Regions from separate parts of the Tepidibacillus sp. HK-1 genome, predicted to be linked through region 2. Evidence: predicted binding sites of a transcription regulator. Region 2 holds the regulator's gene; the other holds the start of a gene.

Region 1 (8,018 bases), on a different contig from region 2:
TTTCCCTGAACCACTTAACCCAGTCAATACGACAAATTTGTCACGGGGAATCGATACATCAATATTTTTTAGGTTGTGAACCCTTGCTCCTTTTATTTCAATCTTTTCTTGTGGCATTATAGTTCCCCTTCCACTTTCAATTCCATGATGAGATCACGTAATTCTGCTGCTTTTTCAAAATGGAGTTCTTTAGCAGCAGCTTTCATTTCTTGTTCTAAACGCTCAATCATTTGAACTCTTTCCTTCTTACTCATTTTTCTCTGTTTTCCTTGACCATAATCAGCCTTTTGCTCAGCAACCTTCACTGCTTCGATCACATCGCTCACTTTCTTACGAATGGTCATAGGAACAATGTGATGTTCTTTATTATAAGCGATCTGAATGTTACGACGTCGTTCCGTTTCTTCTATCGCTCTTCTCATTGAATCGGTGATTTTATCCGCATACATAATCACCATGCCATTAGCGTTTCTCGCTGCCCGGCCAATCGTCTGAATTAAAGAGGTTTCAGAACGTAAAAACCCTTCTTTATCTGCATCAAGAATTGCAACCAATGAAACTTCTGGTATATCTAAACCTTCTCTTAAAAGGTTGATTCCCACAAGAACATCAAACTCTCCTAGTCGCAATCCACGTATAATTTGCATTCGTTCCAAGGTTTTAATATCTGAATGAAGGTATTTCACCTTGATACCAATTTCCTTTAGATAGTCTGTTAAATCCTCTGCCATCTTTTTCGTTAAGGTAGTCACCATGACTCGTTCTTCTTTTTCGATTCGTAAATTGATTTCACCAATTAAATCATCAATTTGTCCTTTAATTGGGCGAACATCAATGACAGGGTCTAGTAACCCAGTTGGACGAATAATTTGTTCGATTACTTCTGGGGCATGTTCCAATTCATAGGGTCCAGGTGTAGCCGAAACATAAACGATTTGGTGAATGTGCTTTTCAAATTCATCAAACCGTAGAGGCCTGTTATCCAAAGCGGAAGGCAAACGAAAACCATGATCGACAAGTACCTGTTTACGTGCCCTATCTCCATTGTACATTCCCCGAATTTGGGGAATCGTTACATGGGATTCATCGATCATCATTAAAAAATCATCAGGAAAATAATCTAACAAGGTGTTAGGAGTAGAACCAGCAGGCCTTCCTTCTAAATGCCTAGAATAGTTCTCAATTCCTGAACAAAATCCAACCTCTGCCATCATTTCCAGATCATATCTTGTTCTTTGTTCTAAACGCTGGGCTTCCAATAATTTTCCTTGATCTCTTAATTCTTTTAATCTAGCGTCTAATTCCTCTTCGATATTTTTAAGTGCTAATTTCATTTTTTCTTCTCTTGTTACGAAGTGAGAAGCAGGAAAAATCGCAATGTGATCCCGGTCACCAATAATTTCACCTGTAAGCACATCGATTTCCCGAATTCGTTCGATCTCATCGCCAAAAAACTCGACACGTACCGCTTGTTCACTACGAGAAGCCGGAAAGATTTCAATCACATCGCCACGAACTCGGAAGGTCCCACGAGTGAAATTAATATCATTTCGCTGATATTGAATATCCACCAATTTTCTTAAGACTTCATTTCGCTCTCGTTCCATTCCTACTCTTAATGAAAGAACAAGCTCTCGATACTCTTCTGGAGATCCTAATCCATAAATACTTGACACACTAGCGACAATAATAACGTCCTTTCGTTCAAATAAAGCACTTGTTGCAGAGTGGCGTAATTTATCGATTTCATCATTGATGCTTGCATCTTTTTCAATATACGTATCCGTCTGTGGAACATAGGCTTCTGGTTGGTAATAATCGTAGTAACTTACAAAATATTCAACAGCGTTATTAGGGAAAAACTCCTTAAATTCACTAGCCAATTGAGCAGCAAGCGTTTTATTATGAGCAATCACTAAAGTTGGTTTATTCACTTGAGCAATCACATTGGCCATCGTAAATGTTTTTCCTGTCCCTGTTGCCCCTAATAGTACTTGGTGTTGTTTATTTTCTTTTATTCCCTGAACTAAAGCTTCAATTGCTTTAGGTTGATCCCCTTGTGGTTTATACTCTGATTGTAGTTGGAAAACTTGGTCCATCCTCAATATCTCCTTGTCAATCACACATATAAATAAATTATATCATATCTATAGTGAAAACGAAAAGAACAAATGTTCCTTGAATGGTCAAAAAAAAACGAGCTACTTGTTTTTAAGCAGCCTTTGTCTACTTCTGATTCTATTCTTGGAAAAAATCTACTTTTTAAGCCCCACGGAAGATTTTTTCCACTTTCTGTCTAAATAATTTCAACAAATTATGATCTTCCATTTCGATATAATAGGGTGCTTCGTCATCGGGAGCTAAGATGATTCCTAATTGATGATGATCGCCCTCATAAAGGGAATGTTGAACCAATTTGATATGTCCTGAAAGATTAATGATTTCTAGCTTTGCAAAGGCTGATTGACTTTGAAGAGCCTCATAAAGCCCTCGTTTATCAGTAACTGGAATGCCATTCACTTTTTTTATCGTTTCACCCGATTTGATCCCCATTCTTGCCGCTGGACTTCCCGGGATCACTTCTAGAACTCTTAGACCATCATTAGGATGAACAAAAAGCACACTTCTTTTTGCTTCTGCCCTCTTCCCAATAAGTCTTAATCCTTCATGAGCTAGTGCTGCAAAAAGAGCAGCAATGATTTGAAGGGGTAGCCAATATTCTGCAGCAAAAGCTAGTCCAAATAAAAATACGCTATAAATTATTAAGTGTTTTGAAGCCACTTTGCTTTTTTCAACAGATGTATAAACAGTAGTAACATCTGAATAACCAATGATAGCTGGAACTGGTAAAATCGTTAGACTTGATGCCCCACCAATCAAAGGCCACCAAGTAGAGGATAGCTCGATTCCTTGACTTGAATCACCAGTAGAAACAACTAAAAATAAGGGTAGTAGCCAAAAAGCTTGAATATGTTGCCCCCCTATCAATTTTCCTCTTTTGGTTTCAATGAATAAGGGTGTCGATGTTTTTTCAGCTTGCAAGCGAATGAGAAATGCCTCGATCAAATGTAAAATGGCAACGATGGCGATAAGAGAGGGAATATGTAATTGAGTCACCATCTCCCAAAATGGTTTTAACCAAACTATTTCTGGTGTTGGAAAAAGTCGCATGATACCTGCTAATAGTCCTAATATCCCTGCCGCATAGGAAAGACAAAGAAAGCGAATATGAAAAAAGATTAAAATCGCAGTAATTAACCAAACGATTCCCATCTCATATGGGTGAAATACTACGCCTAATGACATCATCAAACCTGATCCAACTACACCACCAATCAATCCATATCCGAGAGAACCTAGCACTTCTAAGGAAACTGAATGAATCCGAGAACTAAATAAGGCTCTTTCCAATATCATTTGTCTTCTATATTGAAGGATGATCAGAATCAAACCAATATACAACATAGGCTGTAAAAAAAGAAAAGGTATTTTCTTGATCAGTTCAATTAGCAGTTCCATTCATATGACTTCCTTCCCTTGATCATTTTGCATAAAATAGCCAATGAAAAATACCACATCATCCTATGTGGTATTTATTCGATACTTGGATTTCGATTTCCTGCTTTTCTATTTTATTGCTTTTAATAATGTTTCAATGGCTACTTGAAGCTGCAAATCATTTTTTGGATCTCTAATTCGTTCAATGATTTTATCTTGAAGCTTGTTAGCAGTGACTTGATCCACTACACCACTTGCGTTTAATCCATTTGCTTTTTGGAAGGCTTGAACAGCTAAGACTGTCTCTTGATCAAAGTACCCATCAGTTCTTCCTGTTTTATAGCCTAACCCATTCAATATAATCTGTAGATTTTTCACATCATTACTATTTGTATCTCGTTTTAATTGAATATCTTCTGGAAATGGTGCTGCATGGAAATATTCAGGCTGTTCCATCTTCACATCAGGTTGAATTCCCTTTTGATGAATCCAATTTCCATTTGGTGTTAACCATTTTGCAACTGTCAATTTAACATTACTGCCATCCGAAAGTTCAAAAGGATTCTGTACCGTACCTTTACCAAAGGAAGGCTCTCCAACGACTGGGTAATGTCCAGCCTCTTGTAATGCAGCTACTAATATTTCAGCAGCACTGGCACTTCCACCGTTAATTAGAGAAACAATCGGGTAGCTTGGTTGTTCCATTTCAGAATGATATTGTTCTCTTTTTTTGTTACGGTCCTCTACTTGAACAATAATCCCTTTATTTGGGACAACTAAATTCCCAATCTCTAATACACTCTGTAGGTATCCACCGGGATTCCCGCGAACATCAATAATTAAACCTTTAATACCCTTGCTTTCTAAGTCTTTTAAAGCCTTTTTAAATTCCGCTGCTGTATTCTCACCAAAATTCGTAATTTCAATTTTACCCAATGTTCCTTTTTTGGAAGAAATCGTGCTTGAATAAACGGTTTCAATTGGAATTTCATCACGTATTACAGTTATCTCAATTGGTGCCTCTATACCTGGGCGAACAATTTCTAACACTGCTTTTGTCCCTTTTGGTCCTCTAATTTTGCTAACCGCTTCGATTAAATTAAGCCCTTCTAAAGACTCGCCATTCACTTTAATGATTTGGTCTCTAGGTCGAATTCCTGCTTTTTCAGAAGGACTCCCTTTTATTGGCGCGATCACAGTGATTTTACCATTTTCAATCGTTACCTCTGTCCCAATCCCTTCAAAAGAATCATTTAAACTTCCGAAAAAATCCTTAGATTCTTTCGCATCCATATATGTGGAATGTGGATCATTTAAGGACTGAACCATACCTCTAATTGCCCCATCGATTAGTTCGTTTCCATTTTTCTTTTCAACATATGATTGTAATATGGTCTGATAAACATCAACTAGTTTATTCATCTCTTTCGGAACGGATTCAGTTCCAGATGGTTGGTTTATCACGATTCCATTCCCATCAACAACCATTGCAGTGACCAAACTACTTAGTACAATTGATAGTACAAGTAGGATTAATAATGTACGACCCTTAACCATCAATTCCACGCACCACCTTCGTTAGACTATTTACATTATATGATGGGCATGTACAAAATATGAAGTTATTTTTTTAAATAATTCCATGGATTGACAGCCTGTTTATTTTTCTGAACCTCAAAATGTAAATGTGGACCAGTAGAACGTCCAGTAGAACCAACTTCAGCAATTTTTTCTCCTTTTTTCACTTCTTGACCTACTTTTACTTTAATTCCACCATTTCGTATGTGTCCATACAACGTCCAAATACCACTCCCATGATCAATCATCACTGTATTCCCGTAACCACTCACATAAGTAGCAAGGATAACAACCCCATCATCTGCTGCAACAATATCTTTTCCTTGTGGGGCACCGATATCAATTCCGTCGTGACCAGTCTTTTTACCAGTTATAGGATGGATTCTCAAACCAAAATCTGAAGTAATTCTAGTACTAGCAGGTAATGGCCAAGCAAACTTCCCGCCACTATATTTAATATTTAATTTATTTTTTTCCCTTAATAAAGCAGCTTCTTTTTCAGCTAATTCTTTTACTAGATTTTGTTCTTCTTCTTTAAATTCAGCTAATTCTTGTGCCTGTTGGTTGAGTGAGGCAATTTTCACCTTTCTTTCTTCTTTCTTAGCAACTAATGTTTTTCTTAAATTCTCGGTTTCTCCAAATAACTGTTCCAATCTAGCTAATGAACGTTCAATCTCTTTTTTCTTCTCCACGATTGTGTTACGGTCTTTAATATTTTCTTCTAGTATTTTTTTATCTGAATCTACTATTTTTTGTAGGATATTAAATCTTTGTAAGAAATCTGAAAAACTTGTAGCCCCTAAAAGAACATCAAGGTAATCAACATCTCTATTACGTGCCATCAATCGCACCCTTGTTCTTAATAGATCGTCCCGTTCTTCTACTCTTTTTTCTGCTAACTCTAATTGATTAGCAGCTTCCTTTGCTTGAGTGGTCACTTTTTCAATTTGACCTTCTAATGTAAAAATTTTATTTTCTGTTTCGTTAATTTGTGTCTCTAAGGAAACAAGCTCTTTTTGAATGCTTTCTTTTGTTGAATTAATTTGCTTTATTTGCTTGTCAATGTTTCTTGCTTTATTTGCAGCCTCTTTCTTTTTTTGCTGAATTTGTTGGATCTGCTTGTCCAATTGCTGCGATTTGCTCACGGCTTTAGTTTCAATCATCGGGAAACTGATAGAAAAAAATAAACTTAGTGTTAGAACCAATGACAGCCATCGTCTTTTATCCATCTATTTTTTCTCCTTCCTCTCCCATTTTTCATTCTTCGTTTTCAATTCTCAATTCTCAATTCTAAAAATCCTTAAATTTTTAGGAATCGCCGCACTGACATCATACTTCCCCAAATTCCAATAAATGCCCCGATTACAACTAAGATTAGTGAAATTTGATAAGTTAATGGATATACTGGTAAAAACTTAAAGAATAAAAATGATAGATTCACTTTGTCCAATAGAGTGCGGTAACCTATGTATAAAAGAATGATTGGGCCAATCGAACCTAAAACCCCTAGTAAAAATCCTTCAACAAAAAATGGCCAGCGTATAAACCAATTTGTTGCTCCTACCAGCTTCATAATCTGAATTTCTCTTCTTCTGGCGTAAATCGTAATTTTGATCGTATTCGAAATTAAGAACATTGCTGTAAAGGCTAAACCAAGCGTAAAGGCCAAGCCAATGTTTCTCACCCATTTTGTGACAGCAAATAGTTTCTCAACAGTAGCTTTTCCATAATCTACATTAGAAACCATTTGGATTTTTGCAATTTTTTCTGCAACCTGTCCAGTGGTCTCGGGATTAAATGCACGAACTTGAAAACTATCGTATAGCGAATTTTCTTCATCAAAGCCTTCTAACAGATAGGCATCTTTTCCTAAACGTTCTTTTAGTTGTTTTAAAAGTTCTTCTTTGGAAATGAAAGTAACGGATTTAACCCCATCCATATTACGTATCTCGTTTTCAATTGCCTTAATTTGTGCATCTTTTGCATTTAGGTCTAATTCGACAGTAATTTCAACCTGGTCTTCAATAATCTTTGTCATATAATTCACATTCATAGCAAGTAAAAGAAAGACACCTAATATGAGAAGGGTAATCGCTACCGCACTTACTGATGCAAAGGTCATCCAACCATTTCTGCCAATATTTCGAAAGCCTTCTTTTATATGTCGTCCTACTGTATTAAGATTCATAGCCGTATTCACCTCGCTGCTGATCCCTTACAACACTTCCATTCTCGATCGCAATAACCCGTTTTCTCAACTTATTCACGATCACTTTGTTATGCGTTGCCATCACAATCGTTGTTCCTCGGAAATTGATTTTTTCAAATAGGTCCATAATTTCCCATGAAGTATCAGGGTCAAGATTACCTGTTGGTTCATCAGCAATAATCACGGAAGGGCTATTTACCAATGCTCTTGCCAATGCAACTCGTTGTTGTTCCCCACCTGATAATTGATTTGGCATAGCATTCATTTTTTCTTTTAAACCAACTAATTCAAGAACTTCAGGCACGCGTTTACGAATCAGTTTTTTTGGCGCCTCAATAACTTCCATTGCAAAAGATACATTTTCATATGCCGTTAAATTGGGTAACAAGCGATAATCTTGAAATACAACACCAATATTACGACGAATTTGCGGAATTTGTCGTTCTTTTAATTTTTCAACATTAAATCCATTTAAAAAAATTTGACCTTTCGTTGGGCGTTCTTCTCGATACATCAATTTAATAAATGTCGATTTACCGGCACCACTAGGGCCAACAACATATACAAATTCACCTTTGTTAATCTTAATATTTATGGCTTGTAAGGCATTAACACCATTCGGATATGTTTTCCAAACATCAAACATTTCTATCATAGTTTCACTTCTTTTCCTTATAATCTTAGATGGTGAAATTCATAAGTGGATTTTTATTCTTTTCGACATATCTCCAAA
Region 2 (8,018 bases):
TTGAAGAAATAAAGGAGATGGTTACTTTTGTAAAGGAGATTAAACCAGATCTTATTACTTTTGTTGATAATTGTTATGGAGAATTTACTGAAAAACAAGAACCTACTGGAATTGGTGTTGATGTTATTGTCGGTTCTTTGATCAAAAATCCTGGTGGAGGTTTAGCCAAAACAGGAGGATATATTGTAGGAAAAAAAGTTTACATTGAGAAAATTTCTTACAGATTAACAGCCCCGGGTATTGGGGCGAAGGTTGGCTCCATGCATGGGCATATGGCTGACTTTTATCAAGGATTTTTCTTAGCCCCTCATTTTGTGGGCGAAGCTTTAAAGGGGAGTATTTTTGCTGCAGCCCTATTCGAACAACTAGGTTTTGAGACCAATCCTAGTTGGAATGAAGCCAGACATGATATTATTCAAGCTGTAAAGTTCAATAATACAAATACACTAATTACTTTTTTACAAGGGATTCAAAAAGGATCACCAATTGATTCTCACGTTATACCAGTGCCAAATCAGATTCCCGGATATCAAGATTCTGTTATTATGGCAGCAGGTACTTTTATACAAGGAGCAAGTCTTGAATTATCTGGTGATGCACCTATCCGTTCTCCATATATTGCTTATGTTCAAGGTGGGCTTACCTACCACCATGTAAAATGGGGGATATTAACGGCTATCGAGATGATGGTAGACAAGGGGATTTTATCTATTGCTTAATCATATATTTTGTTTGCATTTTAGGAAAGAGGCTATATTTTGATGTGAGAGATGCCTCTTTATTTTTTATAATTTTATATGTAAGTTTTTCTAACATATTATTGACAATAAAACTAACATGAATTAAAATAAAACCATTATATGATAAGGATATATGATAAGGAGAGTTTTCATGAATGATTTTGAACGAAGAAATCGACCGCTATTTCCGATTAGTATTGTAATGGAACTTACGGAATTGTCTGCTCGACAAATTCGTTATTATGAAGACCAAGGTTTGATAAAACCAGCAAGAACCAAGGGTAGGCAACGTCTCTTCTCATTCCATGATATTGACCATCTATTAGAAATAAAAAGTCTGTTAGATAAGAAAGTAAATATAGCAGGAATAAAGGAAATTCTCTTAAGAAATGAAATAGAGCAACAAGAGCTTGAAATGAAACAATTACAACAAACACAACGGTCTGAGATCTCAAAGACAGAATTACGACAAATTTTAAAGAGAGAAATTTTACAACAAAAGCCAGGTCAGACTTCGCTAATCCAGGGGGAGTTATCGAGATTTTTCCATTAAAACTTAAATGCGACTGCATTTGAGAATAGATAAAAAGGAGAGTATGAAGATGTCCAAATTTAGTAGAGAAGATATTATTAGGATGGCAAAGGAAGAAAATGTACGCTTTATTCGTTTAATGTTTACTGATTTAATGGGTTCTATTAAGAATGTTGAAGTACCTGTGAGTCAACTGGAAAAAGCATTGGATAATAAAATCATGTTTGATGGATCTTCTATAGAGGGATTTGTTCGTATCGAAGAATCTGATATGTATCTGTATCCTGATCTTGACACTTGGGTTGTTTTTCCATGGGGATCTGAGGAAGGAAAAGTGGCACGTTTAATTTGCGATATTTATATGCCAGATGGTACTCCGTTTGAAGGGGATCCAAGGGGAATTTTAAAAAGGGCTTTAAAAGAAGCTGAAGAATTAGGTTTTACTGCTATGAACGTTGGACCAGAACCAGAATTCTTTCTATTTAAGACGGATGAAAAAGGAGAACCTACGTTACAATTAAACGATAATGGAGCTTATTTTGATTTAGCTCCTGTAGATTTAGGTGAAAACTGCCGACGAGATATCGTACTTACTTTAGACAGAATGGGATTTGAAGTTGAGGCTTCTCATCATGAAGTAGCTCCAGGTCAGCACGAGATTGATTTTAAATATGCTGATGCTGTTCGTACTGCAGATAACATTCAAACTTTTAAGCTAGTCGTAAAAACGATAGCTCGTAAACATGGTTTACATGCTACCTTTATGCCAAAACCCTTATATGGTGTGAATGGCTCAGGAATGCATAATCATCTTTCTTTATTTAAAGGTAATGAGAATACATTCTATGATCCAAACGATTCATTGGGGTTATCTGAAACAGCTAGATACTTTATTGCAGGCATACTTAAACATGCGCGTTCATTAGCAGCAATAACAAATCCAACAGTGAATTCATATAAAAGATTAGTTCCAGGTTACGAAGCTCCAGTATATGTTGCTTGGTCCGCACAAAATAGAAGTCCTTTAATTCGTATCCCTGCTTCCCGAGGTTTAAGTACGAGAATTGAAGTGCGTCATCCAGATCCATCAGCCAATCCATATTTAGCTTTAACTGTACTATTGAAAGCAGGATTAGATGGAATTAAGAATAAAATCAAATTGCCAGCTCCTGTCGATCGTAACATTTACGTTATGACAGAGGAAGAACGAATTGCAGAAGGAATAGATAATTTACCAGCAACTTTATTAGAAGCTATTCATGAACTTTTAAAGAATGAAGTCATTCTATCTGCGCTAGGTAGCCATGCAGTGGAGCATTTTGTTGAGGCTAAACAAATTGAATGGGATCTATTTAGGACCCATGTTCATCAATGGGAAAGAGACCAATATATGAAGCTATATTAAAAAATTAAATCTATTCTTAATTTAAAATGAAATCCCCCTTCATCCTTATGGAGAAGGGGGATTTATAGTAGAATTACTAATGTTAGTGAATATTTCTAAATAATCCAATTACCTTTCCTAAAATAGTCACTTGTGGTAATAAAATAGGTTTCATCGTTGAGTTTTCAGGTTGAAGTCGAATATGGTTTTTTTCTTTAAAAAATCTCTTAACCGTTGCTTCTCCCTCATCAGTCATGGCTACGACAATTTCCCCATTATTAGCTATAGGTTGCTGGCGAACAATCACATAATCTCCGTCATATATACCGGCTTCAATCATGCTTTCTCCTTGAACAACAAGCATATAAACGTCATCACCATTTACAATACTAGCAGGTAGTGGGAAATAATCTTCTACATTTTCAATGGCAGTGATAGGCTCTCCAGCAGTAACCTTTCCTATCAATGGAACTCTAACCATCTCTTTGTCCATCTTAGGTAAATCATCATCTACCAAAATCTCAATAGCCCTAGGCTTTGTAGGATCTCTTCGAATTAAGCCCTTCTTTTCTAATCTAGACAAATGCCCGTGTACTGTTGAACTAGAGGCTAAACCAACAGCTTCTCCAATTTCTCTAACTGATGGGGGATAACCTTTTTCTTTCACCTTTTGTTTAATAAAATCAAAAATTGCCTTTTGTCTGTTCGATAAATTATTCATCATCATTCACCTCTGAAATACCATATCTTTCTTGTTTTTTATTATAACATAAATCAATCGATTGCGCAAACACTCGTTCGAAATTTTAGCTTGACAAGAACATTTGTTCTAAAATATAATAAAATTATAATTAAGAATAAATGTTCGGAGGGTTCTTATGAAAAGGATTTTAATAGTTTTATTTGTTATTTTAATAACGTTTGTGATCTCAACAATCGTGTATGGAAAGGAAATTAATCAGAAGAAAACGCCACAATACATTGAAGTAATTGTCCAAGAAGGTGATACATTATGGTCAATAGCCAAACCTTATTACAATGGCAAAATGGATTTTAGGGAATTGATATACAACATTCGAGAATTAAATGAATTATCAGAAGCAATGATTTATCCTGGCCAAGTGCTTAAGATTCCTCTAGACTAATTTATACTAAAATATTCTTCTTTTAGACATAATGTATTATAAAGGAGGGATAAGATGATACCTGGGTTTCCTAATGATATTCCAAGGGTAGATCCGCATTTTTTTCCACAAGAGGAATACCAGATAAGTCGAGTGAATGTGAATGAATCAACTGGAAGAGAGGAAGTCCTCCATTATTCTTATGGTCGATTTGATGATTTCAATCCATATCATCATGTTGAAACTTTAATCAATGGATACCTTCCATATGATTAGATAGGTTAATTTTTTAAACAAAGAGTAACCGCGTGTTACTCTTTACTATTTTCACCATCAGCACATTCTTGCATTGATTAAATTTCAAACTTTCATTATAATCATTTAACGTAGCACCCTATTATAGTGAAAGGAAGATATATAAAAATGAATCAATCTACGAAAATCTTTTTAGCGATGATACTTGGTATAGGGGCAGGATTTTTTATCAACCTTCTAGTTCCTGATGAAATGATTCAATTTTTGGATAAAAACATTCTGCATCTAGTAGGCGTTGGTTTTATTAAATTGATCCAATTTATAGTAGTACCATTGGTGCTTGTTTCATTAGTAACGAGTATGTCAAGTTTGGGTGACATCAAGAAAATAGGGAGATATAGCATTAAATTACTGTTTTTATATATCTTTACCTCAGTTATTTCTCTTATCATTGGTTTGATTGTGGCTTATGTTTTAAAACCAGGAATAGGCGTAGAAATGCTTCAACAAAAGGTTGAAGGAAAGCAAGGCCTTCCTTTATCTGAATGGCTATTAAGTATTATTCCTAGCAACCCTTTTGAATCGATGAGCACAGGCCATATGGTTCAAATTATTATAACGGCATTATTGTTAGGATTAGGAGTTACTCTTGCAGGAGAAAAGGGAAAACCGTTTTCTGTCTTTATCGATAGTGCAAATGAAGTTATTTTTAAGATTATGGGAATTATCTTAAGACTAGCACCTATAGGCGTTTTTTCCTTAATGGCTTCTGTGATTGCAACACAAGGATTAGGGATCATTAAGAGTTTATCATTGTATGTGATTGGATTAATCATAGCAATTTTATTGATGGCATTTGGAATTTATAGTATTCTTTTAATTGTTACAGGACAAAATCCGATTAAGTTTTGGAAGGCATTTTATCCAGCTTTTGGACTTGCATTTGGAACAGCTAGTAGTAATGCGACTCTTCCATTAGCAATGGATAATGCTGAGCATCGTTATGGTATGAAAAAGGAACTTGTTAGTTTCGCTATTCCTTTTGGAGTTTCCCTCAAAAAAGATGGTGCTGCGATTCTACAAGGTTTCACAGCAGTTTTTGTTTCTCAGATGATCGGTGCTAATTTGAGTATAAACCAAATTATTGCAGTTTTTGTAAGTGCGATCTTAGTTTCATTAAGTACTGCTGGTGTTCCTGGAGCAGGAATTATTATGATGTCTACTGTGCTAAGTGCTGCAAATTTACCGTTAGAAGCCATTGCGATTATAGCTGGTGTTGACCGTTTAACTGACACATTTAGAACAGCATTAAATGTGATTGGAGTCGTTGCAAATGCAGCGATTTTAGAGAAGTGGGAAAGGAGAACGACGTAGAAGAATGAAACAAGAAAAAATAGATCGAATTAATGAACTCTCTCGTAAATCTAAAACGGTTGGATTAACCGAAATAGAAAAAGAAGAGCAATCAAAACTTCGACAAGAATATATTGCCGCTTATCGTGAGAGTTTACGTGCACATTTACATTCTATTAAAGTCATAGATGCAAATGGAAACGACATTACACCAAATAAATTAAAAGAAGCTAAATCAAAACGAAATTTTCATTAAAGAAAAGAGGAGGGTGCAGATAGATAGAAACCCTCCTTTTTGTATTCATAGGGAACTTTAAAAGTAATTGAAATATGAAAAAAAGCTATATTAGCTTATAGTTCTAAAAAATATGGTAAAATAGAAATATATAATAGCTTAAAATATAATAATTAGGGGTGAAAGGGTATTGTTATCTAGAAATTTAGACAAAGCAAGAGAAGCATACAAGAGTAATAATAAAGAAGCAAGTAAAATTGTACATCAACAAAGAAAACATGCTCCTGAAGGACATAACCAAGAACAAGGCCAATACATAAAAAGTTTTATATATGGTGGGTTAGATGGTATAATTACAACTTTTGCAGTTGTTGCTGGAGTTGCTGGTGCACAGCTTTCTTCAGGTATTGTGCTAATCATGGGTTTTGCTAACCTGATTGCGGATGGCCTCTCAATGGCAATTGGTGACTATTTAAGTACAAAAGCTGAAAATGAATTTAAACAGTCAGAAAGGGAACGAGAACTTTGGGAAGTGGAAAATTTTCCAGAGGGGGAAAAACAAGAGTTAATTGAACTTTATGTGGCAAAAGGAATGGATGAATCTGACGCTAAAGTCGTTACTGAGATTATTTCCAAAAATAAAGAAGCCTGGGTTGATATTATGATGGTTGAAGAATTAGGGATTTTAGAAGAAAATGAATCACCTGTAAAAAATGCGATTGTAACTTTTATTTCGTTTTCTGTTTTTGGTTTTATTCCATTAGTTATTTATGTAGTTGCAGGTTTTACACCAGGGATTCAAAACTTCACATTTCTTATCGCAATCATTCTTACTGGATTTACTTTATTTATTTTAGGTGCATTAAAAGTAAAGTTTGTTGACAAGCATTGGTTTGCATCCGGGTTAGAAATGCTAATTGTCGGTGGGATCGCTGCTGCTTCAGCTTATGGAATAGGGATTTTATTATCAGGATTAGCGTAAATGATATTACAACGAAAAAACAGTTATATTGTTTAAAGAATAAATCATTATTTATGGACACCAAAAGACGGTGTTCTTTTTTATTTATATCTATATGAGTGACCTTCGATTTGTCCTCTACATATTTTAATAATGACAAATCATGAGAGGGGATAAAACATGGGTATAATTAGTTTGATTTTAGTAGCAACTGCAGTGAGTATTGATGGATTTTGGGGTGGATTTTCTTTTGGATTACGCAAAATCAAAATCTCATATTTTTCCTTATTGATTATGTCATCCTGGTCTGTAGTTGGTACGATAATCACAATGAGATTAGGCAATAAGTTGCAAGACTATATTTCATTAAATATGGGTAAATATATTGGTGCGATATTATTGCTTTTGTTAGGATTATTCACCTTAAAAGAAGGTCTTAAACAAAAAAAAGAGGCAAATATTAACAGGAACGTAATTAGCAATCTTAAAGTAAGAAATTTAATTAAAGTGATAAATAATCCGATTCTAGCCGATATTGACCAAGAAAACGATATTAAGCCGATAGAAGGCATGATATTAGGGATTGCTGTAGCCATGGATGCTTCCATTGCTGCATTTACTTTATCTTTTTTTAATTATAATCCATTTCTAACATCATTTTTATTTGGACTCATGCACTTTATTCTTATCGGCATGGGTAATATACTGGCCAGAAAAAATATAATCAATGTTTTTGCTGAAAAATTTTCATTATTGCCCGGTATTATTTTAGTGACTCTTGCCATTATTAGGTTAATATAAAATTTAAAATTTAATATAGAGGAAAAAAGTAGATCATAATAATATTATGTTAAGTAATAGCTGAGAAAAAATAATGAATAAATATAATTTAATGACACAAATTATAGACTATTTACATGTAGGCAAAACTGAAATAAATCCTGTTTAGAATTTGAAGAAACAGATCGTTAGGGGATTAGAAGATTATATATAAACTTCATAACAAATTTTGAGGAAAAATAGTATTTTTTAACGTCCTATAATATATATTATGTTAACTAGAAACAAAAATTATGAGGACGAAACCTGTATTTATGGTAAATGAGTAGAATCAACACAGTCGATTTCAACCGAGTACGGCTTAATATCCAGAAGTGGAGTTTGATTTAAAGCTTCCAATCCTTTTACAGTTATTTTATTACCTTCAATTTTAATTACCTCTGCAATAGAAAAAGCGATTGGGTTGGGTCGATTAGGAGAACGAGTAGCAAATACTCCTTTTTTTTCATTGCCTTCTCTAGGTTTGATAAACAGTGGATTTCTTCGATTTGCTCGATCAAACCAATAAAGGATAATCAGATGGGAGACGTTTTCTATTCCTTTCATGCCTTCCATATACTCGACAAATACTTCTATTACTTGTGTTTCATCAGA

Evidence for each region. Region 2 encodes LexA, which represses DNA repair genes until DNA is damaged. Its sites were predicted from a motif close to CGAACATATGTTCG; they were not measured.
Region 1: uvrB (excinuclease ABC subunit UvrB) is a predicted target of LexA. The motif match lies at 2,165-2,178, and genes of this name have one in related genera.

Annotation. Positions count from the first base shown of each region.
Region 1 is NZ_BDGM02000004.1:82,469-90,486, reverse strand. Features, by position in the region: gene uvrA (excinuclease ABC subunit UvrA) at 1-117, opposite strand, end outside; gene uvrB (excinuclease ABC subunit UvrB) at 117-2,099, opposite strand; gene BEN26_RS03050 (PDZ domain-containing protein) at 2,263-3,519, opposite strand; gene BEN26_RS03045 (S41 family peptidase) at 3,628-5,055, opposite strand; gene BEN26_RS03040 (murein hydrolase activator EnvC family protein) at 5,121-6,305, opposite strand; gene ftsX (permease-like cell division protein FtsX) at 6,377-7,264, opposite strand; gene ftsE (cell division ATP-binding protein FtsE) at 7,254-7,940, opposite strand.
Region 2 is NZ_BDGM02000010.1:71,446-79,463, forward strand. Features, by position in the region: gene BEN26_RS06875 (methionine gamma-lyase family protein) at 1-719, shown strand, start outside; gene BEN26_RS06880 (MerR family transcriptional regulator) at 892-1,293, shown strand; gene glnA (type I glutamate--ammonia ligase) at 1,343-2,677, shown strand; gene lexA (transcriptional repressor LexA) at 2,760-3,377, opposite strand; gene yneA (cell division suppressor protein YneA) at 3,535-3,801, shown strand; gene BEN26_RS06900 (hypothetical protein) at 3,856-4,056, shown strand; gene BEN26_RS06905 (dicarboxylate/amino acid:cation symporter) at 4,204-5,409, shown strand; gene BEN26_RS06910 (DUF896 domain-containing protein) at 5,414-5,644, shown strand; gene BEN26_RS06915 (VIT1/CCC1 transporter family protein) at 5,814-6,605, shown strand; gene BEN26_RS06920 (manganese efflux pump) at 6,765-7,385, shown strand; gene tsaA (tRNA (N6-threonylcarbamoyladenosine(37)-N6)-methyltransferase TrmO) at 7,677-8,018, opposite strand, start outside.